3 regions of the Streptomyces sp. NPDC058469 genome follow, and region 2 is predicted to be linked to each of the others. Evidence: riboswitches for the same ligand, from Rfam matches in the RefSeq annotation. Region 2 holds a riboswitch; each other region holds the start of a gene.
What was found. Region 2 has a riboswitch for thiamine pyrophosphate ahead of ACFWP5_RS34290 (thiamine ABC transporter substrate binding subunit). Riboswitches for the same ligand answer to the same signal wherever they lie in the genome.
Positions count from the first base shown of each region.

Region 1: it holds a riboswitch for thiamine pyrophosphate, as region 2 does, so the genes downstream of both, thiO (glycine oxidase ThiO) here and ACFWP5_RS34290 (thiamine ABC transporter substrate binding subunit) in region 2, are expected to answer to the same signal.
Region 3: it holds a riboswitch for thiamine pyrophosphate, as region 2 does, so the genes downstream of both, thiC (phosphomethylpyrimidine synthase ThiC) here and ACFWP5_RS34290 (thiamine ABC transporter substrate binding subunit) in region 2, are expected to answer to the same signal.

Region 1 is NZ_JBHXME010000156.1:1,446-11,838, forward strand. It holds gene ACFWP5_RS41835 (phytoene desaturase family protein) at 1-966, shown strand, start outside; gene ACFWP5_RS41840 (hypothetical protein) at 998-2,011, opposite strand; gene metF (methylenetetrahydrofolate reductase [NAD(P)H]) at 2,068-2,991, opposite strand; gene thiE (thiamine phosphate synthase) at 3,102-3,761, opposite strand; gene ACFWP5_RS41855 (Rv2175c family DNA-binding protein) at 3,853-4,224, opposite strand; gene ACFWP5_RS41860 (NAD(P)/FAD-dependent oxidoreductase) at 4,289-5,518, opposite strand; gene ACFWP5_RS41865 (hypothetical protein) at 5,563-5,901, opposite strand; TPP riboswitch at 5,952-6,063, shown strand; gene thiO (glycine oxidase ThiO) at 6,061-7,224, shown strand; gene thiS (sulfur carrier protein ThiS) at 7,221-7,421, shown strand; gene ACFWP5_RS41880 (thiazole synthase) at 7,425-8,219, shown strand; gene pknB (Stk1 family PASTA domain-containing Ser/Thr kinase) at 8,370-10,304, shown strand; gene ACFWP5_RS41890 (deoxyribonuclease IV) at 10,339-10,393, shown strand, end outside.
Region 2 is NZ_JBHXME010000104.1:1,616-12,008, reverse strand. It holds gene tsf (translation elongation factor Ts) at 1-610, shown strand, start outside; gene pyrH (UMP kinase) at 815-1,573, shown strand; gene frr (ribosome recycling factor) at 1,704-2,261, shown strand; gene ACFWP5_RS34300 (phosphatidate cytidylyltransferase) at 2,261-3,451, shown strand; gene rlmN (23S rRNA (adenine(2503)-C(2))-methyltransferase RlmN) at 3,560-4,666, shown strand; TPP riboswitch at 4,690-4,795, shown strand; gene ACFWP5_RS34290 (thiamine ABC transporter substrate binding subunit) at 4,886-5,959, shown strand; gene ACFWP5_RS34285 (ABC transporter permease) at 6,013-7,614, shown strand; gene ACFWP5_RS34280 (ABC transporter ATP-binding protein) at 7,615-8,664, shown strand; gene ACFWP5_RS34275 (LAETG motif-containing sortase-dependent surface protein) at 8,735-9,418, opposite strand; gene ACFWP5_RS34270 (LOG family protein) at 9,579-10,393, opposite strand, start outside.
Region 3 is NZ_JBHXME010000015.1:55,901-66,293, forward strand. It holds gene ACFWP5_RS10755 (LacI family DNA-binding transcriptional regulator) at 1-640, shown strand, start outside; gene ACFWP5_RS10760 (metallophosphoesterase) at 1,964-3,079, shown strand; gene ACFWP5_RS10765 (hypothetical protein) at 3,272-4,132, shown strand; gene ACFWP5_RS10770 (hypothetical protein) at 4,250-5,254, opposite strand; gene ACFWP5_RS10775 (serine hydrolase domain-containing protein) at 5,527-6,801, shown strand; gene thiC (phosphomethylpyrimidine synthase ThiC) at 6,812-8,632, opposite strand; TPP riboswitch at 8,625-8,814, opposite strand; gene ACFWP5_RS10785 (YibE/F family protein) at 8,886-10,388, shown strand.

The DNA of each region.
Region 1 (10,393 bases), on a different contig from region 2:
TGGGAGCTGCGCGACGAGCGCCTGACCGCCCTCCTGGAGAGCCACGCGCTCGCGTACGGCCTCGATCCCCGCACCGCTCCGGCGAGCGCGGCCGTGCTGCCGTACATGGAGCACGCCTTCGGCACCTGGTATGTGCGGGGCGGCATGCGGGAGTTGGCGCGCGCGGTGTACGAGCGGTGCGTGGCGAGGAGGGTCGAGTTCGTCTTCGGGGCCGAGGTCACGCGGGTCCTGGAGAAGGACGGGCGCGCGGCCGGGGTGGAGCTTGCCGACGGGACGGTGGCCGACGCGGACCATGTCGTCGCGGACGTGGACCCAGAGCGGCTGAGGGCCCTGACGGAGCGTCCGCTGGACGGGGACAGCGATGTGCGGGCCGACCCGGACTCACCCGGACCCGTGCGGTTCACGCTCCTGCTGGCCTTGCGCGGCCCGCGTGAGGACGGGGCCGTTCACCGGACAGTGGTCCATGCCCCGGACCGCGAGGCCGAGTTGGACTTCCTGGCCTCCCCGGGCGGCGACGAGCCCCGCTGTCCCACGGTGACGGTGCTGCGCCCCGACGACCCCGCGCTCCGCCCGGACGGTGCGCACGAGTCCGCCGTGGTGTCCGCCGTGCTGCCGAGCGAGGCCGGCTGGACGGACGAGGGCACGGTCCGGCGGTACACGGACTTCCTCCTCGAAGCCGCCGGACGTGCCGTACCCGGGCTGCGGGAGCGCCTGTTGTGGCACGAGGTGCGCACCCCGGAGCACACGGAGGGCGAGACGGGCGCCCGTCTCGGAGCCGTGCCCGCCCCCTCGCTCGCCGCCGGGCAGGGCCGTTTCCTGCACCCGGCGAACACCACGCGCGTGCCCGGGCTCTACCGGGTCGGCGGCTGGTCCCACCCCGGCGGCGGGCTTCCGCACGCCGGTATGTCGGGGGCGCTGGTCGCCGGACTGATCGTGGAGGGCCCGCAGTTCAGAGGGTCCCGGTAGGCGAGTCTCAGTAGTCGGGTCTCAGGAGGCTTCAGAAACGGTACTGCTCGTCGTAGCCGGCGCCCGACTGCGGCTGTTGCTGCGGCTGTTGCTGCTGGCCGTCGCCCTGGTAGGGGTACTGCTGCTCCGCCGGGAGCTCGCCGCCGTAGGTCTCGTCGTTGCGCTGCTGCGGGACCCACACCCCGCCGGCCGGGGTCTCGCCGCCGTAGCCGCCGTTGCCGTACTGGTCCTGTGTGTAGCCCTGTTGGGGGTACTGCTGCTGACCGTCGTAGCCCGTGTCGTAGCCGGTGCCGCCGTAGGTCTGCGTGCCGATGTACGGGTCGGAGTAGGCCGCGTACTGCTGCTGGCCGGTCGTGTCGTAGCCGTACTGCTGCTGGTCGTAGCCCGAGTAGTTGTCGTATCCGTACTGCTGCTGGTCGGCGCCCTGGGCCGCCGCCGCGTAGGCCTGGTCCTGGGTCTGGCCGGCGGTGGCGTACGCCTGGTCCGCGCCCTCGTAGGCGGGGTCCGTGGCGTTGGCGTACGCGTTGGCGCTGTACACACCGTAGGAGCCGGTGTCGTCCGGGAGGGGCTGCGGCTCGTAGATGGCCGTGCTCTCCGCGGCCGTGGGGTCGACGGGGCGGTTCGGGGTGAACACGTCGTCGCGGTCGTAGTCGTCGTCCTGGCCGAAGGCGGCCTTGTTCTGGCCGTACTCCTGGAAGCCGCCCTCTGCCCCTTCGGGGCCGGAGGCGTCCAAGTTCGGGTCCTGCTCGTCCGGCTCGCCGCGGCGGCGCTTGGTGCCGCCCGCGCCCGGTCGGCCGGAGACCGCCCAGCCGGCTTCGAAGCCGCGGCGGAACGACAGCGTGACGTAGGTCTGGCCTACGGCGAAGGCCACGGCGCCCAGGCCGATCACGACGACGGAGGGAATCAGCACACCCAGGACGACGCCCAGGAAGCCGACGAAAGCGAGCAGCCGCCAGCGAAGGCGTGCCTTGTACTGCAGCAGCACCTCACCGAGCAACCACAGTGCGACGATGCCGAACGCGATGTAGAGGACCGTCCAGCCCATGTACGCCCCTCTCCCAGTGGCCGCTACGCAGTGTGTCGTATGTCCGGGCGGCCGGTCTAGGCCCGCGGTGAGTGGTGCAGGCCCAAGTTCTCGTAGATTTCGAGTGACGCCGTGGAGCTGTTGAGCGTGATGAAGTGAAGTCCGGGGACTCCCTCGGCCAGCAGCCGGGCGCAGAACTCGGTGGCGAACTCGATTCCGATCGAGCGTACAGCGGCCGGATCGTCTTTGGCTGTGAGGATTCGCTCTTTCAGAGCGGCCGGGATGTCGGCGTTGCTGAGCTGCGGCAACCGCTCCAGCATCCGCACGCTGGTCACCGGCATGACCTCGGGGATGACCGGGGTCGCGCAGCCCGCGGCCTCGACGCGGTCGCGCAGCCGCAGATACGACTCGGGTTCGAAGAACATCTGGGTGATCGCGTAGTCGGCGCCGGCCCGGCACTTGTCGACGAAGTGGGCGACGTCCGTGTCCCAGTCCGGGGAGCGCGGGTGCATCTCCGGGAAGGCGGCGACGCCGACGCAGAAATCGCCCGACTCCTTGATGAGCCGCACCAGTTCGGCCGCGTACGTCAGCCCCTGCGGGTGCGCCACCCAGTCGGCCATGGGGTCGCCGGGCGGGTCGCCGCGCACGGCGAGGATGTTGCGGATACCGGCGTCGGCGTACTGGCCGATGATGTTGCGCAGTTCGGCGATGGAGTGGTTGACCGCGGTGAGGTGCGCGACCGGGGTGAGCGTGGTGTCGGCGACGATCTGCTCGGTCTCCTTGACGGTGCCCGCGCGGGTCGAGCCGCCGGCGCCGTAGGTCACGGAGACGAAGTCGGGGGCGACCGCCTCGACCCTCCGCAGCGCGCTCCACAGGTTCCGCTCCCCCTTGGGGGTCTTCGGCGCGGAGAACTCGAACGAATACGTCCCTTTGCCGGTCGCGAGCATGTCGCGCACGGTGCGTGCGCGATCAGTCCTGGTGGATGCGGTTCCGAAGGCCATACCCGCAGGTTAGTCAGGGGGCGGCGGTCACCCAACCGGAACCGGAAATTTGCCTGCTTTGTCGCCTTGTTGTCCACCCATCGGACAGCGAGGCCCTGGCCGTGGGACGGTCAGGCCTGCCGCAGCCGCTTCGCGAACTCCGCCGCGGCCGCGCCGGGGTCGTCGGCCTCGGTGATCGCCCGTACGACGACGACGCGGCGGGCGCCCGCTTCGAGCACCTCGTCGAGGGTGCCGAGGTCGATGCCGCCGATGGCGAACCAGGGGCGGTCGGTGCCCAGGGCGGCCGTGTACCGGACCAGGTCGAGGCCGGGGGCGTGGCGGCCGGGCTTGGTGGGGGTGGGCCAGCACGGACCGGTGCAGAAGTAGTCCACGCCCTCCTGGACGGCGGCCGCGGCGGCCTCCCGCTCGGCGTGCGTGGAGCGGCCGATCAGGACGTCCTCGCCGAGGATTGCGCGGGCCGCGGGGACCGGGAGGTCGCCCTGGCCCAGGTGCAGTACGTCGGCACGGGCGGCGTGGGCGACGTCCGCGCGGTCGTTGACCGCGAGGAGCTTCCCGTGCCGGGCGCAGGCGTCGGCGAACACCTGGAGGTGCTCCAGCTCCTCGGCGGCCTCCATGCCCTTGTCGCGCAGCTGCACGATGTCGACCCCGGCGGCCAGGACCGCGTCCAGGAACTCCGCGAGGTCACCCTGGCGTCTGCGGGCGTCCGTGCAGAGGTAGACCCGGGCGTCGGCGAGCGCTGCGCGCGCGGTGACGGCGGCGGTGTCGGGCATGCGTGTGTCCCCCGTTGTCAGTGCGTGGTGGTGTCGTGTGCGGGCCGCGGCCGAGCGTCGCCGCGGCCCGTACACCCTTCGGTCGTGCGGGTCAGACGGCGAGCGCCTGGGCGCGGCGCTTCACCTCCGTGCCGCGATTCTCGCTCAGGGCCTGCGCGGGGGTGCCGGGCAGGCTGGGGTCGGGGGTGAAGAGCCATTCCAGCATCTCTTCGTCGGAGAAGCCGTCGTCCCGCAGGAGCGTCAGGGTCCCGGTGAGGCCCTTGACGACCTTCTGCTCGGCCCCGTCGATGAAGGCGGCGGGGACGTGCAGCGCGCGGTTCTCACCACGGCGTACGGCGATGACTTGGCCGTCCTTGACCAGCTGTCGCACGCGTGTCACCTCGACATCGAGCACCTCTGCGATGTCGGGCAGCGTGAGCCAGGCGGGGACGAGAGCATCGATCTTTGCGTCAATCTCGGTCACGTAAACAGCGTGCCATCCCGGACTGACAGTCGGAAGTCGGGCCGGTCCGACCCGGGGGGACGAACTAGGCGATAGCCGCCTTCATCGGGAGAGAAGCATCCGTCAGCAGCTCGGGATTCATGAGGGTCGCCGACTCGATCAGACGGCGGCCCTGGGCCAGGTCACGGGGGCGGCCGACCGCCAGGAGGGCCACCAGACGGTCCCCGTGCAGCCAGCAGACGCTCCACGCCGGGGTGGCCGGGTCGCCGCGCCACAGGGTGGTGTCGGCGGACGCGTGGTGGCCGGCGTACTGGACGAAACGGCCGAACTGCTCCGACCAGAAGTACGGCACCGGGTCGTACACCGCCGGGCTCTCCCCGACGATGTTCGCGGCGACCGTGCGCGGCCCCTGGAGGGCGTTGTCCCAGTGGTGGACCAGAAGTCGCTCGCCGTACCTCCGCGAAGGGAAGGAGGCGCAGTCGCCGACCGCGTACACGTCCGGCACCGAGGTGCGCAGCCCGTCGTCGGCGAGGACCTCTCGGTGCGCGCCCAGTTCGATGCCGGAGCCCGTCAGCCAGGCGGTGGCGGGGCGGGCGCCGATGCCGACCACGACGGCGCCCGCGGGCAGCCGTGAGCCGTCGTCGAGGACCACCACGCCGGGCTCGACGTGCGCCACGCGTGCGTGCGTCCGCAGCGAGGCTCCGGCGGCGGCGTACCAGGCGGCCATCGGCGCGGCCACCTCGGCGGGCAGCGCGCCCGCGAGCGGCCGGTCGGCGGCCTCTACGACGGTCACCGCGCAGCCCGCCTCGCGTGCGGCCGTGGCGAACTCGGCGCCGATCCAGCCCGCGCCGACGACCACGATGTCGTGCTGCCGAGCGAGCACCGGCCGCAGCCGCTCGGCGTCGTCCAGGGTGCGCAGCAGATGCACACCGGGGATGCCGTCGGCGCCCGGCAGCCGGATCGGTTCGGCACCGGTCGCGAGGACGAGGACGTCGTAGGGCACCGGGCCCTCGGCGGTGTCCAGTTCGTGGTCGGCGGGGCGCACGCCCACCACCTCGCGCCCGAGCTGCACTTCGATGCCGAGCGCCTCGAAGTCGACGTCGAAGGCGGAGCCCTCGGCCTTGCCGAGCAGCACGGCCTTGGACAGCGGGGGCCGGTCGTACGGCTGATGGGGTTCCGCGCCGATCAGCGTGACGGTGCCGGTGAAGCCCTGTTCCCGCAGGGCGACCGCGGTCTGCACCCCGGCCATGCCCGCGCCGACGACGACCACGCGCCGCCCTGCCACCGTGCCCTGGTCCCGCGTCTGCTCGCTCACTCGATCACCATAGACACCTGACAATTTGTCAGGCAGTGGGCGCGTCAGGTGACCTGTTCCACAGCGCTGGTCCCGTTTCCCGCCCGGGACTCCCACTCCCAGGTCTCATCGAGGCGGATGCGGCCGTCGGGCAACTCGACCACATCGGACACGCAGTGCCCGGATGACGTCGTCCCGTCCGTCCCCAACTGCACGTACCGGAAGTCGAGTCGGTCCCCCGCGCGCGTGCCGACGAGACGCCCGCGTACGACGTCACCGCCCGCGTACTCGGCCCAGATCCGGCCGTCCTCCTCGTGGTACGCGAACCGGGTGCGGGTGCCGACCTGACCTGGGGCCTGGTCCACGACCGGGGCGAGGACGAGACCGTCGAGCGAGCGGGCCATGGACGAAGGCTCCCTTACTGACACACGGGGCACGGGCTAGGGTGGCCGAGTAAAGCACTCGCGGGAGTCCGGACGCACCGGGCTGAGAGGGAGGCTGGCGGCCTCCGACCGTACGAACCTGATCCGGGTCATGCCGGCGAAGGGAGGGGCTGGACGCCCATGCCTACACGTACGTCAGACGTCCTCGTCGTCGGGGGCGGGATCATCGGCCTGGTCACGGCCTGGCGCGCGGCGCAACGCGGGTTCGCCACGGCCGTCGTGGACCCCGAGCCGGGTGGCGGGGCCGCCCAGGTGGCCGCCGGGATGCTGGCCGCCGTCACCGAACTGCACTACGGCGAACAGACCCTGCTCGCCCTGAACCTCGCCTCGGCGCAGCGCTACCCGGACTTCGCGGCCGAGCTGACCGACCTCACCGGCCTCGGCCTCGGCTACCGCCGCTGCGGCACGCTCGCCGTCGCCCTGGACGCCGACGACCGCGCCCATCTGCGCGAACTGCACGCCCTGCAGCACCGGTCGGGCCTGGACTCCGAGTGGCTGTCGGGGCGCGAGTGCCGGCGCCTGGAGCCGATGCTCGCGCCGGGCGTGCGCGGCGGGCTCAGGGTCGACGGGGACCATCAGGTCGACCCGCGGCGGCTGGCGCACGCGCTGGTGGCGGCCTGCGAGCGCGCCGGGGTCGTGTTCCACCGGACGTGGGCCGAGCGGCTCACGGTCGAGCGGGACCGCGCCACGGGGGTCGTCACGCGCGAGGGCGAGGCGCTGGGTGCGGGCCAGGTGGTCCTCGCGGGCGGCAGCCTCAGCGGGCGGCTGACGGGGGTCCCGGAGGACGTGCTGCCGCCCGTACGGCCCGTGAAGGGGCAGGTGCTGCGGCTGACGGTGCCGGAGCGGTACGCGCCGTTCCTGAGCCGGACCGTACGGGCCGTGGTGCGCGGCAGCCAGGTCTATCTGGTGCCGCGCGAGAACGGCGAGCTGGTCGTCGGCGCGACCAGCGAGGAACTGGGCTGGGATACGACCGTGACAGCCGGCGGTGTCTACGAACTGCTGCGCGACGCCCACGAGTTGGTCCCCGGGATCACCGAACTGCCGCTCACCGAGACCCGGGCCGGACTGCGCCCCGGCTCCCCCGACAACGCGCCGCTGCTCGGCCCGACCGCACTGCCGGGACTGCTGCTGGCCACCGGGCACTACCGCAATGGCGTGCTGCTCACCCCGGTCACCGGCGACGCCCTGGCACACGCCCTGGCCACCGGTGAACTCCCGGACGAGGCACGCCCGTTCACCCCGAAGCGGTTCGCCCGCACGGAACTCGTGGAGCAGCCCGCATGAACATCTCCGTCAACGGCGATCACCAGGAGATCGCTCCCGGCACGCCCCTCGACGTGCTCGTCCGGTCCCTCACCCCGGCCCCCTCCGGTGTGGCCGCCGCCCTCAACGAAACCGTCGTCCCGCGCGCGGAGTGGCCGTCGACGCCCCTCTCCGAGGGAGACCGCGTCGAGGTCCTCACCGCCGTCCAAGGAGGCTGACCCATGGCCGACGACCCCTTCGTCCTCGGTGGTACGTCCTTCACGTCCCGGCTGATCATGGGCACCGGCGGTGCGCCCAGCCTCGACGTCCTGGAGCGCGCGCTGGTGGCCTCCGGTACAGAGCTCACAACGGTCGCGATGCGGCGCGTGGACGCTTCCGTGCACGGCTCGGTGCTGTCCGTCCTGGAACGGCTGGGCATCCGGGTGCTGCCCAACACGGCGGGCTGCTTCACGGCGGGCGAGGCCGTGCTGACGGCCCGGCTGGCGCGAGAAGCACTGGGGACGGCACTGGTCAAACTTGAAGTGATCGCGGACGAGCGCACGTTGCTGCCCGACCCGATCGAACTCCTCGACGCCGCCGAGACCCTGGTCGACGACGGCTTCACGGTGTTGCCGTACACGAACGACGATCCCGTGCTGGCGCGGAAGCTGGAGGACGTCGGGTGTGCGGCGATCATGCCGCTCGGGTCGCCGATCGGTTCCGGACTCGGTATCCGCAACCCGCACAACTTCCAGCTGATCACCGAGCACGCGCGCGTGCCGGTGATCCTGGACGCGGGGGCCGGTACGGCGTCCGACGCCGCGTTCGCGATGGAGCTGGGGTGCGCGGGTGTGATGCTTGCCTCAGCGGTGACGCGGGCGCAGGAACCGGTACTGATGGCGTCCGCGATGCGCGGCGCCGTGGAGGCGGGGCGGCTGGCCCGGCTGGCGGGGCGTATCCCCCGTAGGCACTTCGCCGAGGCGTCCTCCCCGACAACCGGCGTGGCCCGCCTGGACCCGGAACGCCCCGCCTTCTGATCTCCCACGCACGCACCACCCGCCAAGCCGCGCAGATCGGCCTCGGACACCCGTTCCACCATGAGGTATCCGTCACAGCTCGGCTGCAGTACCGCCCCGATACTGGCCGAAAAGGCGGTGCTGTCAGCGTCGGCTCGTACACTCACCTGCGTGGATACGACCCTTCATGACCCTCTCGTCGGGCAGCTGCTCGACGGCCGGTATCGCGTCGACGCGCGGATCGCCGTCGGCGGGATGGCCACGGTCTACCGGGCCGTGGACACCCGCCTGGACCGGGTTCTCGCGCTCAAGGTGATGCACCCGACGCTGGCGGCCGACGCCCACTTCGTCGACCGGTTCATCCGCGAGGCCAAGTCCGTGGCGCGGCTGGCGCATCCGAACGTGGTGCAGGTCTTCGACCAGGGCGCCGACCGGTCGTACGTTTATCTGGCCATGGAGTACGTCGCCGGCTGCACCCTGCGGGACGTGCTGCGCGAGCGCGGGGCGCTGCAGCCTCGGGCCGCGCTGGACATCCTGGAGCCGGTGCTGGCCGCGCTCGGCGCCGCGCACCGGGCCGGGTTCGTGCACCGGGACATGAAGCCGGAGAACGTGCTCATAGGGGACGACGGCCGGGTCAAGGTCGCCGACTTCGGGCTGGTCAGGTCCGTGGACACGGTCACCAGCACCACGGGGTCCGTGCTCGGCACGGTGTCGTACCTCGCGCCGGAGCAGATCGAGGGCACCACCGCCGACCCCCGGGTCGACGTGTACGCGTGCGGTGTCGTCCTGTACGAGATGCTCACCGGCCAGAAGCCGCACGACGGGGACTCCGCCGCGATCGTGCTCTACAAGCATCTGCACGAGGACGTCCCGCCGCCCTCGGCGCTCGTGCCGGGGCTGGCGTACGAGCTGGACGAGCTGGTCGCCACCGCCACCGCGCGAACCCCGGACCTGCGGCCCTACGACGCGGTCGCGCTGTTCGGTCTGGTCCGCGAGGCGCGGTCGGGGCTGAGCGCCGGGCAGTTGGACGCGGTGCCGCCGCAGGCGCTGGCCTCGGAGCATCCCAACGCCGAGAACCGTACGAGTGTGATCCCGCGCTCGCTGACCGTGCCGCGTCCGCTGCCCGTCAACGAGGACGACGAGCCCGGTGACCCGTTCAACCGGACCAGCCGGTTCGAGAGCGGGCCGCCCATGCCGCCCCAGCGGCGCTCCGCGCGGCGGCCCCGGCGCGGGCTGCTGGCGATCGTCGCCGCCCTGCTGCTGATCCTCGGGGTCGGGGCGGGCGTCTGGTACATCAACTCCGGCCAGTTCACCAAGGTCCCGCCGCTGCTGGCGAAGACCGAGGCGCAGGCGAGGGAGCGGCTGAAGGGCGCCGGTCTCGACGTCAAGAAGGTCGACCACACGTACAGCGACACCGTGAAGCGCGGCACCGTCATCAGCACCGACCCGGTGTCCGGCGCCCGCATCCGGGACAACGACTCGGTGGCCCTGACCATCTCGGACGGCCCGGAGACCGTGAAGGTGCCCGACCTGACGGGCTACAGCCTGGACAAGGCCCAGACCCTGCTGAAGACGGACGGGCTCGCGGCCGGCATGGTCACCAAGGAGTTCAGCGACGACGTCCCCAAGGGCTTCGTGATCAGCACGGACCCGGAGGCGGGCACCAAGCGCCACGCCGGCTCGGCAATAGCCCTGACCGTCAGCAAGGGCAGCGCGATCGACGTGCCCGACGTCACCGGCGAGAACCTGGACGAAGCGAAGTCCGACCTCCAGGAGGCCGGCCTCAAGGTGACGGTGTCCGCCACCGAGGTCACCTCGGAGTACGACGCGGGCCAGGTCGCCCAGCAGACCCCGGCCGGCGACAGTCAGGCCGCCGACGGCGACACGGTGACGCTGACGCTGTCCAAGGGCCCTGAGATGGTCGAGGTCCCGAGCGTGGTCGGCGCGAGCGTCGACGCCGCGACGAAGCTTCTTGAGCAGTCCGGCTTCAAGGTCAAGGAGGACCGGGGCCTGCTCGGCCTGTTCGGCGACACCGTGAAGGGCCAGTCCGTGGACGCGGGCGAGCAGGCCGCCAAGGGGTCGACGATCACGATCACCATCCGGTGACGGGGGCGGCACGCGCGCGTGACACCCTGGACGGGTGAGCAGCAAGCCCCCCTCCCCCGCCTCTCGGTTCCCTTCCCGCAACCCCGTCG
Region 2 (10,393 bases):
CGAGCTGAAGTGCGAGACGGACTTCGTCGCCAAGGGCGAGAAGTTCCAGGCCGTCGCCAACCAGATCGCCCAGCACGTCGCCAAGACCGCCCCGGCCGACCTCAAGGCGCTGCTCGCCTCCGAGATCGAGTCCGGCAAGACGGTCCAGGCGTTCGTGGACGAGGCCAACGCGAACCTGGGCGAGAAGATCGTCCTGGACCGCTTCGCCCAGTACGCCGACGGTTACGTCTCCGCGTACATGCACCGCACGATGCCCGACCTGCCCCCGCAGATCGGTGTCCTCGTCGAGCTGGACAAGCCGAACGCCGAGGTCGCCCGCGGCGTCGCCCAGCACATCGCCGCCTTCGCGCCGAAGTACCTGGCCAAGGACGACGTGCCGGCCGAGGTCGTCGAGTCCGAGCGCCGTATCGCCGAGGAGACCACCCGCGCCGAGGGCAAGCCCGAGGCCGCGATCTCCAAGATCGTCGAGGGTCGCGTCAACGGCTTCTTCAAGGACGCGACGCTGCTTGGTCAGCCGTACGCGCTCGACCCCAAGAAGTCCGTCCAGAAGGTTCTGGACGAGGCGGGTGTCACCCTGAAGCGCTTCACGCGCATCAAGGTCGGCATCTGAGTCCGTACCGCGATCGACGCGCGGCGCCCCGCGGAATCCCGCTAGGGTCGTCAGCAGTCGGCTGTATTGCTGGCGTATCCCGCCGCACACGCGCGCGTGGCGGACGACAGCAGATCTGACGAGGAGGCCATTGCCGAGCATGGGATGCGAACGACACCCCACCGGCAGTGGCCTTCTTCGTATGTGCACCATGAGGAGAACGCCATGACCACCAAGCCCCAGAAGAGCGACGACGGCAAGGTACGCGGCCGGTTCATGCTGAAGCTGTCCGGAGAGGCCTTCTCCGGAGGTGGCGGCCTGGGCGTGGACCCCGACGTGGTGCACAAGATCGCCCGTGAGATCGCGGCCGTCGTCCGGGACGGCGCGGAGGTCGCCGTCGTCATCGGCGGCGGCAACTTCTTCCGCGGCGCCGAACTCCAGCAGCGCGGCATGGACCGGGCGCGCTCGGACTACATGGGCATGCTCGGCACGGTGATGAACTGCCTCGCGCTCCAGGACTTCCTGGAGAAGGAGGGCATCGACAGCCGCGTCCAGACCGCCATCACCATGGGCCAGGTCGCCGAGCCGTACATCCCGCTGCGCGCCGTGCGCCACCTGGAGAAGGGCCGCGTGGTCATCTTCGGCGCCGGTATGGGCATGCCCTACTTCTCCACCGACACCACCGCCGCCCAGCGCGCCCTGGAGATCAACGCCGAGGCGCTGCTGATGGGCAAGAACGGCGTGGACGGGGTCTACGACTCCGACCCGAAGACGAACTCCGAGGCCGTCAAGTTCGACTCGCTCAGCTACGGCGAGGTCATCACCCAGGACCTGAAGGTCGCGGACATGACCGCCATCACGCTGTGCCGCGACAACAAGCTTCCGATCCTGGTCTTCGAGCTTCTGGCGGAGGGCAATATCGCCCGCGCCGTCAAGGGTGAGAAGATCGGCACGCTTGTGGGTGACCAAGGCAGCCAGGGCTGATGACCCTGACCGGGGGATGGACAATGTCCTGCCGGTCGGGAACCGTGCAGGAAGAAGACGCGACGCAGCCGGCCGCCGACGCCGACACAGCACAGCAGCCGGGCCTACTCAAGACACGCAGGAGCAAGTGGTGATCGAAGAGACCCTCCTCGAGGCCGAGGAGAAGATGGAGAAGGCCGTCGTGGTCGCCAAGGAGGACTTCGCCGCGATCCGCACCGGCCGTGCGCACCCGGCGATGTTCAACAAGATCGTGGCCGACTACTACGGCGCGCTGACGCCGATCAACCAGCTGGCCTCGTTCTCCGTACCGGAGCCGCGGATGGCCGTGGTGACCCCGTTCGACAAGACCGCGCTGCGGAACATCGAGCAGGCGATCCGCGACTCGGACCTGGGCGTCAACCCCAGCAACGACGGCAACATCATCCGTGTGACGTTCCCCGAGCTGACCGAGGAGCGCCGCAAGGACTACATCAAGGTCGCCCGGGCCAAGGCCGAGGACTCCAAGGTGTCCATCCGCGCCGTCCGCCGCAAGGCCAAGGACGCGCTGGACAAGCTCGTCAAGGACAAGGAGTCCGGCGAGGACGAGGTCCGTCGTGCGGAGAAGGAGCTCGACGACACCACGGCGAAGTACGTCGCCCAGGTGGACGAACTCCTCAAGCACAAGGAAGCGGAGCTGCTCGAGGTCTGATGAACGACTCTTCCTGGGGGGCACCGCCACAAGCCGGGTACTGGGGGCCGTCCGACCAGGGGCCTGTCCAGGGGGCTGCCCCGGCGGGTCCCACGTACGATGCGCCTGAGGCGCAGCAGACTCGCCCCATGCCCATCGTGCCCGACGAGCCCGCATACGGCGGACACCAGGATGACGATCGGGGGGCCGCTCGGCTGAGCGGCCCCTTGTTCCGCGACGAGACGCAGCAACCGCCGTACGACGTGCGGCAGTCGCAGCCGTACGACCCGCGGACGCAGCCCTCTGACACGCCGCAGGCGCAGCCCTACGGGGCGGTGCCGCAGAATCCGGAGCCCATGCCCGATGCCCCGCCACCGGCGCCCGCCCCGCAGAAGAAGAGCGCGGGCCGGGACCTGGGTGCGGCCATAGGGGTCGGTGTCGGACTCGGTGCGGTCATCATCGCGTCCCTGTTCGTCGTCAAGGCCGTGTTCATCGGCGTGATTGCGGTCGCCGTCGTCGTGGGTCTGTGGGAGCTGACCTCGCGGCTGCAGGAGCGCAAGGGCATCAAGGCGCCCCTCGTGCCCCTCGCGGTCGGCGGCGCGGCGATGGTCGTCGCCGGATACGTCCGGGGCCCCGAAGGCGCCTGGGTCGCCATGGCTCTCACGGCACTCGCCGTCCTCGTATGGCGGATGACGGAACCGCCTGAGGGCTACCTCAAGGACGTCACGGCGGGCGTCTTCGCGGCGTTCTACGTGCCGTTCCTGGCCACGTTCGTCGCCCTGATGCTCACCGCCGACGACGGTGCCTGGCGGGTCATGACGTTCCTGCTGCTGACCGTGGTCAGCGACACGGGCGCCTACGCCGTCGGCTGGCGCTTCGGCACGCACAAGCTCGCCCCGCGCATCAGCCCCGGAAAGACCCGCGAGGGCCTGTTCGGGGCGGTGTCCTTCGCGATGGTGGCGGGCGCGCTGTGCATGCAGTTCCTGATCGACGACGGCAGCTGGTGGCAGGGCCTCGTCCTCGGCCTCGCGGTCGCGGCCAGTGCCACGCTGGGCGACCTCGGCGAGTCCATGATCAAGCGCGACCTGGGCATCAAGGACATGGGCACGCTGCTGCCGGGGCACGGCGGCATCATGGACCGGCTCGACTCCTTGCTGCCCACGGCGCCGGTGGTGTGGCTGTTGCTGGTGCTGTTCGTGGGCTCCGGCTGAAAAACCAGCCGACCTACTGAACCGCTGACCTGCGGTTTTATGGGTGAGGGGCTCGTTGTCCACAGGGCGGCGAGTCCCTCTTCGTATGTCTGCGACACTGGTACAGCCATGCCTAAGCCCGGAGAACTCACATTCGTCGCCCCCCGCGCAGCCCAGAAGCCGCCGCGGCACCTTGCCGATCTCACGCCCGCCGAGCGCAAGGAAGTCGTCGCCGCGATCGGGGAGAAGCCGTTTCGCGCCAAGCAGCTCTCGCAGCACTACTTCGCGCGGCTCGCGCACGACCCGGCGGAGTGGACCGACATCCCCGCCGGTTCGCGCGCCAAGCTGCAGGAGGCGCTGCTTCCTGAGCTGATGACCGTCGTACGGCATCAGTCGACCGACCAGGAGACCACCCGCAAGACGCTGTGGCGGCTGTTCGACGGGACGCTCGTCGAGTCCGTGCTGATGCGATACCCGGACCGGGTCACCATGTGCATCAGCTCGCAGGCGGGCTGCGGGATGAACTGCCCGTTCTGCGCGACCGGACAGGCCGGCCTCGACCGCAATCTGTCCACCGGCGAGATCGTGCACCAGATCGTCGACGGCATGCGTGCCCTGCGCGACGGCGAGATCCCCGGCGGCCCCGCGCGGCTGTCCAACATCGTCTTCATGGGCATGGGCGAACCCCTCGCCAACTACAAGCGGGTCGCCCAGTCCATCCGGGCCCTCACCGACCCGGAGCCGGACGGCCTGGGCCTCTCGCAGCGCGGGATCACCGTCTCGACGGTCGGACTGGTCCCCGCGATCCACCGGTTCTCCGACGAGGGCTTCAAGTGCCGGCTCGCGATCTCGCTGCACGCCCCTGACGACGACCTGCGCGACACCCTGGTCCCCGTGAACACGCGGTGGAAGGTGCGCGAGGTCCTCGACGCGGGCTGGGAGTACGCGGCGAAGTCGGGGCGCCGGCTGTCCATCGAGTACGCGCTGATCCGCGACATCAACGACCAGGCGTGGCGCGGCGACCGGCTCGGCCGCCTCCTCAAGGGCAAGCCCGTGCACGTCAACCTCATCCCGCTGAACCCGACGCCGGGCTCGAAGTGGACCGCCTCCCGTCCCGAGGACGAGAAGGCGTTCGTCGAGGCCATCGCGGCCCACGGGGTGCCGGTCACCGTCCGGGACACCCGGGGCCAGGAGATCGACGGAGCGTGCGGCCAGCTCGCCGCCACCGAGCGGTAACCTGTTCGCGTAGGTACATCTTCATATTCCGACAGGGGAGCGCCACAGCGCTGAGAGTGCGGGATTGTCCGCAGACCCTCTGAACCTCGCCCAGGTCATTCTGGGTAGGAAGTTCGGTCACCACTCTTGCTGTTGCGCCCTGCCCGGGAGCCGCCGGAATTCTCCGACGTCCCGGGCAGGGCCGCGTCTCTTCCTGGACACCCCAGGAGGAAAACAACCGTGCACACCAAGACCTTCGTGGCCGCGGCCGTCGGGTTCGGCCTGCTCACGCTGTCCGCGTGCGGCTCGTCCGACAGCGGCAGCGGCGGCGACTCCAAGACCGTCACCCTGGTCAGCCACGACTCGTGGGCCGTCTCGAAGAGCGTCCTCAAGGACTTCGAGAAGCAGTCCGGCTACACCGTCAAGGTCCTCAAGGACGGCGACGCCGGCCAGGCCGTCAACAAGGCGATCCTGACCAAGGACAACCCCCAGGGCGACGTCTTCTTCGGCGTCGACAACACCCTGCTCTCCCGCGCGCTCGACAACGGCCTCTTCCAGTCCTACGACGCGAAGGGCTCCGCTCTCGTCAAGCCCGAGTACCGCGTCGACCAGACCAAGCACCGGGTCACGCCCATCGACACCGGCGACATCTGCGTCAACTACGACAAGGCCTACTTCACCAAGCACAAGCTGACCCCGCCGGCCTCCTTCGCCGACCTGGCCAAGCCCGCGTACAAGAACCTCCTCGTCACCGAGAACGCCGCCACCTCCTCACCCGGCCTCGGCTTCCTGCTCGGCAGCGCCGCGCAGTTCGGCGACGACGGCTGGCAGGCGTACTGGAAGAAGCTCAAGGCCAACGGCGTGAAGGTCGTCGACGGCTGGGAGCAGGCCTACGACCAGGAGTTCTCCGGTTCCGCAGGCGGCAAGAAGGCGGGCGGCGACCGGCCCCTCGTCGTCTCGTACGCCTCCTCGCCGCCCGCCGAGGTCATCTACGGCGACCCGAAGCCGACCACCGCCCCGACCGGGGTGTCGTACGGCACCTGCTTCCGGCAGACCGAGTACGCGGGCCTGCTCAGCAACGCCAAGAACACCAAGGGCGGCAAGGCGTTCCTCGACTTCCTGCTCACCAAGGAGTTCCAGGAGGACATGCCTCTCAACATGTTCGTCTACCCGGTGCGCGAAGGCGCCCAGGTGCCGCAGGAGTTCGTGAAGTACGGCCGCCAGGCCTCGGACCCCGAGACCATGGCCCCCGCGAAGATCGCCGCCAACCGGGACCAGTGGGTCAAGTCGTGGACCTCGCTCGTACTGAAGTAGCCCCGCCGAAGACGCGGAAGGCCCGTAAGGGGAACGCCACGCGGCTCGGGCTCATGGCCGTGCCCGTCGCGTTCTTCGCGGTGTTCTTCGCCTACCCCGTCGCCGCGATCGTCGCGCGCGGCCTCAAGGTCGACGGCGCCTGGCAGTTGGGCCGTATCCGGGATGTGCTGGCGCAGTCCGACATCCGGCACGTCCTGTGGTTCACCACCTGGCAGGCGCTCGCGTCCACCGCGCTCACGCTGCTGATCGCGCTCCCCGGCGCGTATGTCTTCGCGCGCTTCGACTTCCCGGGCCGACACGTCCTGCGGGCCGTCGTGACGGTCCCCTTCGTGCTGCCGACGGTCGTCGTCGGTACGGCCTTCCTCGCCCTCGTCGGCCGGGGCGGACTCCTCGACGACCTGTGGGGCGTACGGCTGGACACCACCGTGTGGGCCATCCTGCTCGCGCACGTCTTCTTCAACTACGCGGTCGTCGTACGGACGGTGGGCGGCCTCTGGGCACAGCTCGACCCGCGCCAGGAGGAGGCGGCGCGGATGCTCGGCGCCTCCCGGCTGCGGGCCTGGCGGAAGGTGACGCTGCCCGCGCTCGGGCCCGCCGTGGCCGCCGCCGCGCTGATGGTCTTCCTCTTCACCTTCACGTCCTTCGGCGTGGTGCAGATCCTCGGCGGCCCGACCTTCTCGACCCTCGAAGTGGAGATCTACCGCCAGACCTCCGAGGTCTTCGACCTGTCCACGGCGGCCGTGCTGACGATCGTCCAGTTCGTCGCTGTGGGCGCGATCCTCGCCGTGCACGCCTGGACGGTACGACGGCGGGAGAGCGCCCTACGGCTCGTGGACCCGTCGGTGACCGCACGGCGCCCGCGCGGGGCCGGCCAGTGGACCCTGCTGGCCGGAGTCCTCGTCTCCGTCCTCCTGCTGCTTCTGCTGCCGCTCGCCGTACTGGTCCAACGGTCGCTCGACACACCGGACTTCGGCTACTACCGGGCGCTGACGAGCGAGGACGGCGGCACCTTCCTGGTCCCGCCGATCGCCGCGATCGGCAACTCGCTGGAGTACGCCGCCACCGCCACCGCCATCGCCGTGGTGATCGGCGGACTCGCCGCCGCGGCCCTCACCCGGCGCGACGCCGGGCGGCTGGTGCGGGGCTTCGACGCGCTGCTGATGCTGCCGCTCGGGGTGTCGGCGGTGACGGTCGGCTTCGGGTTCCTGATCTCGCTCGACAAGCCCCCGCTGGATCTGCGGAGTTCATGGATCCTGGTGCCGCTCGCGCAGGCGCTGGTGGGCGTTCCCTTCGTCGTACGGACCATGCTGCCCGTGCTGCGGGCGGTGGACGGGCGGCTCAGGGAGGCGGCGGCCGTGCTCGGGGCGTCGCCGTGGCGGGTCTGGCGCGAGGTCGATCTGCCGTTGGTGCGGCGGGCGTTGCTGATCGCCGCCGGGTTCGCGTTCGCGGTCTCGCTGGGCGAGTTCGGGGCGACGGTGTTCATCGCGCGGCCCGACAACCCGACGCTGCCGGTTGCCGTGGCCCGGCTGCTGTCCCGGCCCGGTGATCTCAACTACGGCCAGGCGATGGCCCTTTCGACGATTCTGATGGTGGTGTGCGCGGTGGCCCTGCTGGTGCTTGAGCGGCTGCGTACCGATCGGACCGGGGAGTTCTAGATGCCGCCGAACATGTCGCCGAACAGGCCGCTGCTGAGCCTTGAGGGCGCGACCGTGCGGTTCGGCGGGCGGCCCGTGCTGGACGCCGTCGACCTCGGAGTCGTAGAGCACGAGATCGTGTGTGTGCTCGGGCCCAGTGGCAGCGGCAAGTCGACGCTGCTGCGGGCGGTGGCCGGGCTCCAACCCCTGGACTCGGGCCGGGTGTTGCTCGACGACCGGGACCAGTCGGGCGTGCCCGCGCACAAGCGGGGGGTGGGTCTGATGTTCCAGGACCACCAGCTGTTCCCGCAGCGTGACGTCGCCGGCAACGTCGCCTTCGGGCTGCGCATGCACGGGGCGTCGAAGAGACAACAGGACGCGCAGGTGGGCGAGTTGCTCGACCTCGTAGGCCTGCCGGGTGCGGCCCGCCGTGCCGTGGCGGGGCTGTCCGGCGGTGAGCAGCAGCGGGTGGCGCTGGCCCGGGCCCTCGCACCTCGGCCGCGTCTCCTCATGCTCGACGAGCCGCTCGGGCAGCTCGACCGGTCACTGCGGGAGCGGCTGGTCGTCGAACTCCGGGAACTCTTCGGCACGTTGGGCACGACCGTGCTCGCGGTCACGCACGACCAGGGCGAGGCGTTCGCGCTGGCCGACCGGGTCGTGGTGATGCGGGACGGGCGGATCGCCCAGTCCGGGACGCCACTTGAGGTCTGGCAGCACCCCGCCGACGAGTTCGTGGCCCGCTTCCTCGGCTTCGACAACGTGGTCGAGGCCACGGTCGCCGGAGAGGCCGCCGACACCCCCTGGGGCAAGGTCCCGGTCCCCGAGGACGCCCCCCAGGGCACCCGCACACTCCTCGTGCGCCCCGCAGGGGTACGGCTGTTGCCCGCCGACGAGGGTCTGCGCTGCACGGTCGCCACCCGTACCTTCAAGGGCACCCATGTCGCCGTACAGCTCCAGCCGGAGGACGCGCCGCGCCTGGAGGCGGCCTGCGCGCTGCGGGAGGCGCCGGAGGTCGGGGGCGTGGTCGGGGTGGAGTTCGACGCGGCCGAGATCGTCGTGCTCGGCGGCTAGCGGACATGCGTGTGGCCCGTCCCCACGAACCGGACGGGCCACAACAGCGGGTGGTTCAGCGGCCGTTGGATCAGCTGCCGTTGTTCGCACCGCGGCGGCGCATGCCGAAGTAGACGGCTCCGCCGCCCACGACGACGAGGGCGCCGGCGATGCCGGCGATCATGCCGGTGTTGGAGTTCGCACCGGTCTCGGCGAGGTTCGAGTCACCGGCCGCGGGAGACGGCGCGTTGTCCGTGGTCGTCGCGGGGGCGGTGCTGCTCTCCGAGGCCGACGGGGTCGGGGTGTCGGACTCGGCCGGAGTCGAGGCGGTCTCCGACGGCGTCGGGGAAGCCTCCGTCGGGGTCGGGCTGGGGGAGTCCTCCGTCTGGCAGGCCTTGGACGGAGTGGTCAGGTTCGGCGTGATGTCCTTGTCGACCTGGTTGCCGGCCTTGACGTGGACGCGGTACGTGGCGTTCGGCTGCCAGTCCTCGGAGAAGGAGATGGTGACGCCTTCTTTCGAGCCCTTGACCGTCTGCGCCTGGCCGACCTGCTTGGCGTCGGAACCGTTGTTCTCCAGGAACACCGTGACGGTGGCCTCGGCGGAGGAGGCGTCCTTGTCGGTGACGGTGATGACACCGTTGGTGCCGTCACAGGTGGCTTCGGCGGAGAACTCGCTGATGTTGCAGGCGAGCGCGTTGCCCGCGAATCCGAGCGCGAGTGCGGCCGAAGCGGACGCGACACCGAGGATGCGTACGGAACGTCGAGATATGGACACGTTTGCCCTTCACGGGATGTGCAACTGCGGGGGGTTTAGGGGGAGATGGAGCGGCAATGAGGTGAGGCACCATCACCCCCAGGAGTCTCACTGGTCTATAAGTGCTGCGTAAGCAGTGTCAATGCATATGCGGCGTACAGCAGTTGCCTTTACCCGCACTTTAATCTGCGAGACGTTTCAGTGCCTCCGGAGCCTCCTCGATCCGGTCAACGAGGGCGATACGGGCCTCCATCGACCGTTCCCGGGCAAGTGCACGCAGCAGCGGCCACGTCGGCAGCCGCTCCGTCCAGTGCTCCCGGTTCACGAGCACCATCGGCGTGGGCTCGCCGCGCGACTCGTAGTAGTTCGGCGTCGCGTTGTCGAAGATCTCCTGTACGGTCCCGGCCGCGCCCGGCAGGAACACCACACCCGCGTTCGAGCGGGCCAACAGGCCGTCCTCGCGGGTGGCGTTGGCGAAGTACTTGGCGATGTGCGAGGCGAAGGTGTTCGGCGGCTCATGGCCGTAGAACCAGGTCGGGATGCCGATCGAGTGGTTGCCCTTCGGCCAGCGGGTGCGGACGTCGAGGGCGCGCTGGGCCCAGTCGGTGATGGAGGGGCTGAACGACGGTGATCCGGCGAGGAGTTCGCACGCCTCCTCCAGCATGGCGTCCTCGTAGGGCGCCGCGTACGCGCCCAGGTTGGCCGCCTCCATCGCGCCGGGTCCGCCACCGGTCGCCACCGTGAACCCGGCGCGGCTCAGCTCACGGCCCAGGCGCGCGGCACCGCCGTAGGCCTCCGTCCCGCGTGCCATCGCGTGGCCGCCCATGACGCCCACCACCCGCGCTCCGCGCAGGAGTTCGTCGAGGGCGTCGGAGATGGAGTCGTCGTGGACGGCGCGCAGCATCGAGGCGTATATGTCGCCGTCGGCCTTGGTCCGCTGGAACCAGGCGTACGCGAGCGCGTCCGGAGTCTGCTCGTACCCCTTGTCGAGCGAGG
Region 3 (10,393 bases), on a different contig from region 2:
CCGGCAGGGTTTACCGGTCGTCTCCGACGGCCGCCCGGCCGGCTCGCTCCCGGTGACCGCGTGGGTGGACAACGATCACGAGGCCGCGGTCCTGGGCATCCTGGACCACCTGGCCGACGCCGGCGCCCGCCGGATCGGCCTGCTCACGGGCACCAGTACGGACACGTACACGCACCTCTCGACCACCGCATACCTGCGTTGGTGCGAGCGGGTGGGCCAGGACCCGGTGTACGAGTCCTATCCGGCGCACGATCCGTGCGCGGGCGCCGTAGCCGCCGACCGGCTGCTCGCCCGCCCCGACCGGCCCGACGCGGTCTACGGCCTGTTCGACCCCAACGGCACGGATCTGCTGGCCGCGGCGCGTCGGTACGGGATGCGCGTGCCGGAGGACCTGCTGCTCGTGTGCTGCAGCGAGTCCACGGTGTACGCGAACACCGAGCCGCCCGTCACCACGCTGTCCCTGAAGCCGCGCCGGATCGGTACGGCGGTGGTCCAACTCCTCATCGACGCCATCGAGGGAGTCGAATCCGACCTGCCGATCGAGCAGGTGATACCGACGGAACTGATCGTGCGGACGTCGTCCCAGCGACGTCCGCCCCGGACGACGGTCAGTCCGCCTCGGTCGCCTGAGGGGAAGTAGGGGGCGGGGTTCCCCCCGGGGGGGCAGGGTCGGTGCCAGTGCCGTCCGGGCGGGTGTGGGCTCGGGTGGAGTGAGGGGTGAGGGTGTCCGGACTTCCGCTGGGTGCCGCCGTGTCAGGCGGAGGCGGAGGCCGGTTCGCTCCGGGCGTCGTGAGCGGGTGCAGACGGGGGTCTGATTCGCTCCCGGCACCGTGACGGGGTTGGCGCAGTGCCGGGAGCGTTCGGCGTCTGGTGGCAGGCGGGGCGGTGTCCGGACTTCCGCTGGGTGCCGCCGTGGTCGGGCGGAGGCGGGGGCCGGACTGTTCCGGGTGCCCGTGAGGCTCGGTGCCGGGGCTGCCGTCCAGTGCCGCCGGAGGGGGACGGCTCGGTGTCGAGCACTCCCCTCGGGTGACCGTCAGGGGTGGGAACGGTGCCGGGATTTCCTTCGGGACGTGGTGGCGGGCGAAGCGGTACTCGGACTCCCATCGAGTACCGCAGTCCGGCCGCGGCAGGGCCCGGAGTACTCGTGCCGGGTGCCACGAGCGCGACCGGGGCGGTGCCGCCAGGCGCCATGCGGATGGACGGAGCGGTACCGGGGACTCCGCTCGGCCCGCGGCGCGCAGAACCCCCCTCCGGTGCCCGTGGCGGGCCGAACGGCGCCGGGACTCCCACCCGGCGCCGGGGCCGGCAAGGCGGGCAGTGAGGCCGGCTTCGTGAGAGGCAGGGCGGTCGATGCTGACCAGTACCAGGGTGGGCGACCGGCGCCGTCGCCGTGCAGGCGGTCGACACCGGGACCGGCAGGGCGGACTGCGGAACCGGCACCTTGGCCGACAGGCCGAGCAGCGTGGACCGGACGCGACACAGGCGCCCGACACCTGGACCCGGCGCCGAAGCAGGCGCCCGGCACCCTGCACCCGGCGCCGAAGCAGGCACCCGGTCTCAGCACCGGCGTGAGCGACCAGTACCGGGGTGAGCGACCAGCACCAGGGCGAGCGATCAGTACCGGCGTGAGCGACCACCAGTACCGGCATCGAACAGACGTCCAGCACCACCCCCACCCAAGCGGCCCACTCCGACGCCGGACAACCGGTCCACTCCAGCCCCACCCAAGCGGGCCCCCACCGGCGAAATCCAGCCGCCCTGACGGCGCGAACCAACCCCCGTCAAGCAGACGGCCAACAGCCGAAGACCTGCCCAATCGGGGCGAAAGCCGCGGTGGAGCGGAGTCCTGCTCCGATTCGGCACCCCTGGGTCATCACATGGCGCGATCCGCATTCCTATGATGGGCCCACGACACCGCGGGCCGCTGCGACCAGGCAGTCCGACGCGGTGCAGCTGCGGCGCGATGGTGGAGGGGTCGATGACTCAGGGGGCCGGTCAGGGACCCGAGATGGAGCGGACGGCGACGTTGCGCGACTTCCGGGTACCCGCGTACGTCCACGAGACCGGTCCGTACGCCGACAGCGCGCAGCCCGGCGAGGCCGAACGGCCCGACGAGGAGGCCTTTGACGAGGCCTTCGACGAGGTCTATCCGGAGGGCTACACACCCACTCGGCGCGATCTGCCCGTCATCCATCGGGGTGACACGGCTCAGGTCGCGGTGGACCCGGCGTCAGCGGCGGCCCCGCAGCAGACGGAGGGCCCCGGTCCGCTGTTCGTCGTAGGAGATGTGCACGGCTACCTCGACGAACTGGTGGCCGCGCTGCGGGAGAAGGGCCTGATCGACTCGGCCGGAAGCTGGTGCGCGGGCACCGCCCGGCTCTGGTTCCTCGGCGACTTCACCGACCGCGGACCCGACGGCATCGGCGTCATCGACCTGGTGATGCGGCTGTCCGCCGAGGCCGCCGCGGCCGGCGGCTACTGCAAGGCGCTCATGGGCAACCACGAGCTCCTGCTGCTCGGCGCGAAGCGGTTCGGTGACACCCCCGTCAACTCCGGCGCGGGCACCGCCACCTTCCAGGCGGCCTGGTTGCTCAACGGCGGCCAGAAGACCGACATGGACCGCCTCCAGGACGTCCACCTGCAGTGGATGGCCCGGCTGGACGCCATGGAGCAGGTCGACGGCCACCTGCTCGTCCACTCCGACACCACCGCCTACCTCGACTACGGCGACTCGATCGAGGCGGTCAACGACACCGTCCGCGAGACCCTCACGCGCAACGACGCGGACGAGGTCTGGGACGTGTTCCGCAAGCTCACCAAGCGCTTCTCCTTCCGCGACGAGGGCGGCGCCGACCATGTCCGCTCCCTGCTCGACATGTACGGCGGGACCCGGATCGTGCACGGGCACAGCCCGATTCCCTATCTCCTGGGCGACGTGGGCTCCGAGGACGGCGAGGACACCGCCGGTCCCGTGGTCGAGGGACCGCACGTCTACGCCGAGGGACTCGCCATCGCGATGGACGGCGGAGTGACCATGGCCGGAAAACTGCTGGTCCAGCAACTTCCCCTGGATATCTGAGCGTTTATCGGGCAGGCGTCCCCCTCGGAGGACTGGCGGACGACAGCGCTGGCCAGGGGCCAATTTCTGGAAACCCCCTGTCACCGTGTGCCGTCGCCGCTCTACCATCGGCTTATCCGTAGCAGGCTCCCCTCCGTTTCTGCCCGACGGCTCGTTGGCATGCGAGCCCCAAGCCCTACGGAGCATCGGGGGATGCACATGAACAGCGTTCCGCAGCACCTGCACAGCGAGGACCGCCAGGAGTACGAGCGGATCCTCGACGAGGCGCTGCGCTCCGCACCACAACGCCCGGAACTGGCCGCTGTCGGTAAGCGGCTCAACCCCGAACAGCTGCGCACCATGGCGCTCAACGCCACCGCACTCATCACGGCGGCCGCGGCGACCGAGTACCAGCACTACGTGAAGGTCCGCGAGGAACTGCGCCAGCCGGCGTCGTCCACCCCGTCGGCCGTCCGCGAGTCCGGCTCCGCGGAGCCGGACGGCGTGGGCGCGATGGGGCTCGCCACCACCCTGGGGGAGGCGGCCGAGGGTGCGGGCGCCATCGCCGTCGCCGCCGTCCTCACTCCCGTCCTCGCCGGCACGGCCGCGGCGATATTCCTGCTCGTGGGCTACATCCTCAAGATGCTCAGCCCCGAACCGGCGTTCGCCAAGACCATGCTGACCGCCGGATGGGTGTTCGGCGCCATGACCGCCGCGGCGATCCTCGTCGCCATCGTCGGCCTGCTGCTCACCGCTCTGCGCAACAGGCCCTCGCTCGACACCGGCCCCTACGGCGAGTCGGGCGGTGAAGTCGCCCGGGCCAGGGAGGCCTGGCACGACGCCCTCCTGGAACGCGGCATCCTGCCGTTCCTCCAGGAGGCGCTGGCGGCTCCGGGCACGGCGACACTGCGCCGTACGACACCCACGGCACCGAGTCGCATGCCGCACCTCGGCTACGACCGGCCCGGCTTCTCCAGCCCGGACGACGGCCCGGAACCGGGTCACCGCCCGAGCTTCAGCAGCCCGGACTTCAGCAGCCCGGACTTCGGGGGGCCCGAACACCAGCCGGAGTAGCCCCTCGGCTTGCGCCCCCACCCAGGGGAGCGCAAGCCGAACACCCGGTCACGGGATCAGTGGGCCGCAGGTTCACAGGGGCGGCCGTGTGGTGCGCTCGTCGAACAGCGAGTCCCCTCAGAACGCCTTCTCAGGAAGGGCGATGATCGCGATGCTGTCCGGCTGGGCGACAGCCAGTCGATTGCCGTCCGGATGCAGGGCCGCGACGGGCGTCGGGATGTGGGTGATCCCGTAACTCCCCTCCCTGCTCGGCACCTCCACAGTCGGCCACTCCATCATCGACGCCCCCGTCGTGACGTCGATCAGCCGTGGATGCCCGTACAGCGAGACGACCGTGTCACCCCGCGGGATCAGCGTGCCGATGTGGAAGTCGACCCTGTTGCGATGAACCCACCGCTTCTCGGAGAGCGACCACACGCCCAACTGCCGTCGGCCCAGGTCCGCGGCCTCCGCGGTCTCCTCCTCGTCGACGAACTCCTCCCCGGTCGCCACCGCCACGCGGTCACCGTCGAGCCAGCAGGCCGAGATCACCTCGGAACTGTTGCCCGGGTACAAGGACAGCACGCCACGGCCGTCGAGCACCGCGGGGTCCGTCAACGCCCGGTCCAGGTCGAAGACTTCGACGATCCCGTACGGATGCCACACCCAGCCCGCCGACAACAGGTGGGTCCCACCCGGAGACACCGCCGGCCGCGAGTGGAAGACGTCGTTCCGAGTACGGTCGCCGCCGGTGAGCCGTTCGCCCGTTTCCGCGTCCTCGATCTCAAGGACGTCGTACTCGTCCGGGCAGTGGACCAGTACCTCACGGCCGTCCCACAGCACCCCGAGGGCGACGGGATAGTCGAAGTCCTCGGCGTGGTCGTTATCGCGCTCCAGCTCACGGACCGGCCGATCGCCTTCGAGCAACAGCGCCTCGGTGCCCCGCTCGTCGTAGACCACGGTGAAGCGGCCGGACGGAGAGCTGACGCTCCGGTCGAAGGAAAACCCATGATCGACCGAGACGTGGCGCTCCACACGATCAGGACCCCACCGCCGGCCACCCACGACATCGACCAGATCATCGCCGTCCCACGCCAGCGACTGTGCCTCGTCCGTCACCTGCAGAAGAATTACGGTCTCCATCACTCCCCCTGGTCCCCAACGCAACAGCGCTGCCCCAAAGGCACTCAACCCCCCGGAACAGCGCCAATCTACGGGCGTCAGTCCGCGATGGGGAGTGTTTCGCGTGCCGTACGCCTCGCGGTCGAGGCGGTACAGCCGGGGGTGAACCCGTAGTTCGTACGGGGGCCAGGTGCACCCCTCATGCGGAGGGCAGTCCCATCCCCTCGCGCCGGCAGATCCGGTTGGCTGGTGATCGTCGCTGATCGGGAACCGGAGCACCGGGGGATACGAACATGCAGATGCCGTCGTCGAAGAAGGCCGGTGCCACCGTGCTGGCAGCAACGCTGCTCGCGCTGGGCTCACCCCTGGCCGCGACCGCCGTCACCGCCACTGCCCCAGCCACCGCTACCGCCACCGCCGGGCACACGGCGCCGAGGCCGTCGTCCTACACCGAGCACACACTTCAGCAGGACCTCGCAGCCGTACGGAAAGTCGGCGGCGGGGATGTGAACGTGCTGGCCAGGGTCGACGGACCGAAGGGCCCGCCGCTCATGGCCCGCATCGGCACCCGGACCGCCGACTCCACGGCCCCTATCCCCTGGAACGCCCACTTCCGCGTGGCCAGCACGACGAAGACGTTCGTGGCGACCGTGGTCCTGCAACTCGTGGCGGAGAAGCGGCTGTCGCTCGACGACTCCGTCGAACACTGGCTGCCGGGGGTCGTCTCGGGCAACGGCAACGACGGCGGCCGCATCACCGTCCGCGACCTGCTCCGCCAGACCAGCGGCCTGTACGACTACATCGACGACCCGGCGATCCAGGACGGGCTGATCAACCACTTCGACGAGAACCGCTACGACATCACCCCCACGGCCGACCTGGTCGCGGTGGCGATGAAGCACCGGCCGGTGTTCGTACCGCAGCCGGGCGAGCCCACCCGCTGGGCGTACTCCAACACCAACTACCTGTTGGCCGGGATGATCGCCGAGAAGGCCGGCGGCACGAGCTGGCAGGACCTGGTCGCACACCGGGTGATCGCGAAACTGGGACTGCGCAACACCTCCATCCCCGGGCTCGACCCGTTCCTGCCCGATCCACACGTGAACGCGTACCTGACGACCGCCGACGGCAAGCGTCTCGACGTCACCGACCACAGCCTCCAGCACACCGCGGACTCCGGCGTGGTGAGCACCACCGCCGACCTGAACACCTTCTTCCGCGCCCTGGCCGACGGCAGGTTGCTCCCCGCCGAGGAGTGGCGCGAGATGCGGCAGACCGTCGAGCGGACCGACGACCCGGAGGACGTGGCCGAGATGCCCGAAGGAACCTACGGCCTCGGCCTGCGCAAGATCCCGCTCTCCTGCGGCGGTTTCTACTACACCCACGAGGGCGACGGCGCGGGCGTCAACACCCGCCCCGCGGTGAGCGCGGACGGCAGGCGCGCGGTGACGGTCTCCATCACGACCACCACCGCACCGCCGGACCTGGCCGCACTCAACCGCGCGACAGGCACCCTCGTCGACCATGCCCTGTGCCTCAGGCCTGCCGAGGGTCCGTCGAAGAGCTAGCCGGTCGTCGTCAGTCGGCGATCGGCAGATACACCCGGTTGCCCGCCGCCGCGAACTCCTTCGACTTCTGCTCCATCCCGACCTCGATCTCCTCCCGACTCCCGCCGTGCTCACGGCGGATGTCGTGGGAGATCTTCATCGAGCAGAACTTCGGCCCGCACATCGAACAGAAGTGCGCCGTCTTGGCCGGCTCCGCCGGAAGCGTCTCGTCGTGGAACTCCCGTGCCGTGTCCGGGTCGAGGGCCAGGTTGAACTGGTCCTCCCAGCGGAACTCGAAGCGGGCGTCGGACAGCGCGTCGTCCCACTCCTGCGCACCGGGGTGCCCCTTGGCGAGGTCGGCTGCGTGGGCGGCGATCTTGTAGGTGATGACGCCGGTCTTGACGTCGTCACGATTGGGCAGGCCCAAGTGCTCCTTGGGCGTGACATAGCAGAGCATGGCCGTGCCCCACCAGGCGATCATCGCGGCACCGATGCCGGAGGTGATGTGGTCGTACGCCGGCGCGACGTCCGTCGTCAGCGGGCCGAGCGTATAGAACGGAGCTTCATCACAGATCTCCTGCTGAAGGTCGATGTTCTCCTTGATCTTGTGCATCGGGACATGTCCCGGGCCCTCGATCATGGTCTGAACATTGAAACGCTTCGCGATCGTGTTGAGTTCCCCGAGCGTCCGCAACTCCGCGAACTGCGCCTCGTCGTTGGCGTCCGCGATCGAACCCGGCCGCAGGCCGTCGCCGAGCGAGTACGTGACGTCGTAGGCGGCGAGGATCTCGCACAGTTCCTCGAAGTTCTCGTACAGGAACGATTCCTTGTGGTGCGCGAGGCACCACGCCGCCATGATCGAGCCGCCGCGCGAGACGATGCCCGTCTTGCGGTTCGCCGTCAGCGGTACGAACGGCAGCCGCACGCCCGCGTGGACGGTCATGTAGTCCACGCCCTGTTCGGCCTGTTCGACGACCGTGTCCTTGTAGATCTCCCAGGTCAGCTCCTCGGCGCGGCCGTCGACCTTTTCGAGTGCCTGGTAGAGCGGCACCGTTCCGATGGGGACGGGGGAGTTGCGCAGCACCCACTCGCGGGTGGTGTGGATGTTGCGGCCGGTGGACAGGTCCATGACCGTGTCGGCGCCCCAGTGGGTCGCCCAGGTCATCTTCTCGACCTCCTCCTCGATGGAGGAAGTGACCGCGGAATTGCCGATGTTGGCGTTGACCTTCACCAGGAACCGCTTGCCGATGATCATCGGCTCGATCTCGGGATGGTTGACGTTGACCGGCAGCACCGCCCGCCCGGCCGCGATCTCCTCCCGGACCACCTCAGGCGAAACGTTCTCCCGTACGGCCACGAACTCCATCTCGGGCGTGATCTCACCCCGTCGCGCATAGGCGAGTTGCGTGACCGCGACGCCGTCCCGCCCGCGCCGCGGCTGACGCGGCCGCCCAGGGAACACCGCGTCGAGATTGCGCAGTCCACCGCGCGGCGAGGTGTGCTTGATGCCGTCGTCCTCGGGGCGGAGGGGCCGGCCCGCATACTCCTCGGTGTCACCGCGCGCGATGATCCAGTTCTCCCGCAGCGGCGCCAGCCCCCTGCGGACATCAGTGTCGACGAGCGGATCGGTGTACGGGCCGGAGGTGTCGTACAGCGTCACGGACTGCCCGTTGGTGAGGTGCACCTGACGGACCGGCACCCGCAGATCGGGGCGCGAGCCCGCGACGTACCCCTTGTGCCAGCCGATGGACTTCCCGGCCTCCGTGGGCTGTTCGGCCCGTGCGGACTTCTCGCCCGGAATGGGCTGTTCGTCCTGGCTGGAGGCAGGCGTGCGTGCGTCCTTGTTGGTCATGAGACCTACTCCCTACGCCGGCATTACCCGGTAACAGGTTCGGCGGTCGACGCAGCGGCTTCCGTCAGCCGATGTTTCATGTGAAACATCACTCGATTCAGGTGACGTTTCCCGTGAAACATCGCAGAGACGAAGGTCAGCGCCCTCTCAGCCCGGTGCTCCGAGCTCCCGCGTGTGCAAAGGTGCCTCCACGCTAGCGTCATAAGTGGCGCGGTGAACAGTGGGCCTCCGGCGTTCTTGCGATGATCGGGCGGTGACCACGACACAGCAGCCCCCGTACCCGCCGACCGGGCCGCCGCATGGCCACGACCAGGGAACCGGCGACGACCACGGTTCCGGTTCCGGGCACGACCACGGATCGGGTGGGGACGGTGGTCACGGTTCCGGTGCGGACGGTGGTCACGGTTCCGGTGGAGGCGGCGGCCACGGTCATTCGCACAGCCATGGCCCCGCCGCCCCCGTCTCCCGGCATCTGCGGAAGGTCATCGCGGCGATCCTGATCCCGTTCACGGTGGCGGTCGTGGTCGGCATGGTGGTGCTCTGGCCCGGCGGCGCCCCGTCGCACAAGCGCACCGGGGTCGGCTTCGACCGGCAGACACAGCAGGCGACGGTCACCAAGGTCGTCAGCGTGAGCTGCGCGTCGGTGAACGCCTCGGGCGGGGGCTCGACCGGGGACACCTCTACCGCCGAGGGCTCCTCGGCGGCGCAGGAGGCGGGCGGCACCTGCAAGAAAGCCACGGTCACGGTCGGCACCGGCAAGGACAAGGGCCGTACGTTCACGGAGATCGTGCAGCCCGACCAGTCACGGCAGTTGCATCAGGGCGAGAAGGTCGTGGTCGCGTACGAGCCCTCGGCGCCCAGGGATCTGCAGTACTCCGTCACCGATGTGAACCGTAAGTTCCCGATGGCGCTGCTCGCCGGGATCTTCGCGCTGGCCGTCGTGGTGGTGGGCCGGCTGCGCGGTGTCATGGCGCTGGTCGCGCTGGCCATCAGCTTCATGATCCTGAACTTCTTCATCCTGCCCGCGATCCTGCACGGCTCGAACCCGCTGATCGTGGCCGTGGTCGGTTCGAGCGCCATCATGCTGATCGCCCTCTACATGTGCCACGGCCTGTCGGCCCGTACGTCGGTGGCGGTGCTCGGCACGCTGATGTCGCTGGTGCTGATCGGCGTCCTGGGCTCGGTGTTCATCGGCTGGGCCGCGCTGACCGGGAACACGGACGACAACACGGGCCTGATCCACGGGCTGTACCCCTCGATCGACATGAGCGGTCTGCTGCTCGCCGGCGTCATCATCGGTTCGCTCGGTGTGCTCGACGATGTGACGGTCACGCAGACGTCGGCGGTCTGGGAACTGCACGAGGCCAACCCGTCGATGGGCTGGCGCGGGCTGTACCGCGCCGGCATCCGCATCGGCCGCGACCACATCGCCTCCGTCGTCAACACGCTCGTCCTCGCCTACGCGGGCGCGGCCCTGCCCCTGTTGCTGCTCTTCTCCATCGCGCAGAGCAGCGTGGGCGCGGTCGCCAACAGCGAGTTGGTCGCCGAGGAGATCGTGCGCACGCTGGTGGGTTCGATCGGCCTGGTCGCATCGGTACCGGTCACCACGGCCCTCGCGGCCCTGGTGGTCTCGGCGGACCGTCCGGGACCCGAGGCGGTTCCGGCAGGTGCGACTACGGCGGGTGCGGCCACGGCGGCGCCGAGTGCCAAGCCCGCTGCGGCGCGCGGCGGGAAGGGCCGTCGCCGCAAGCACTGAGACGC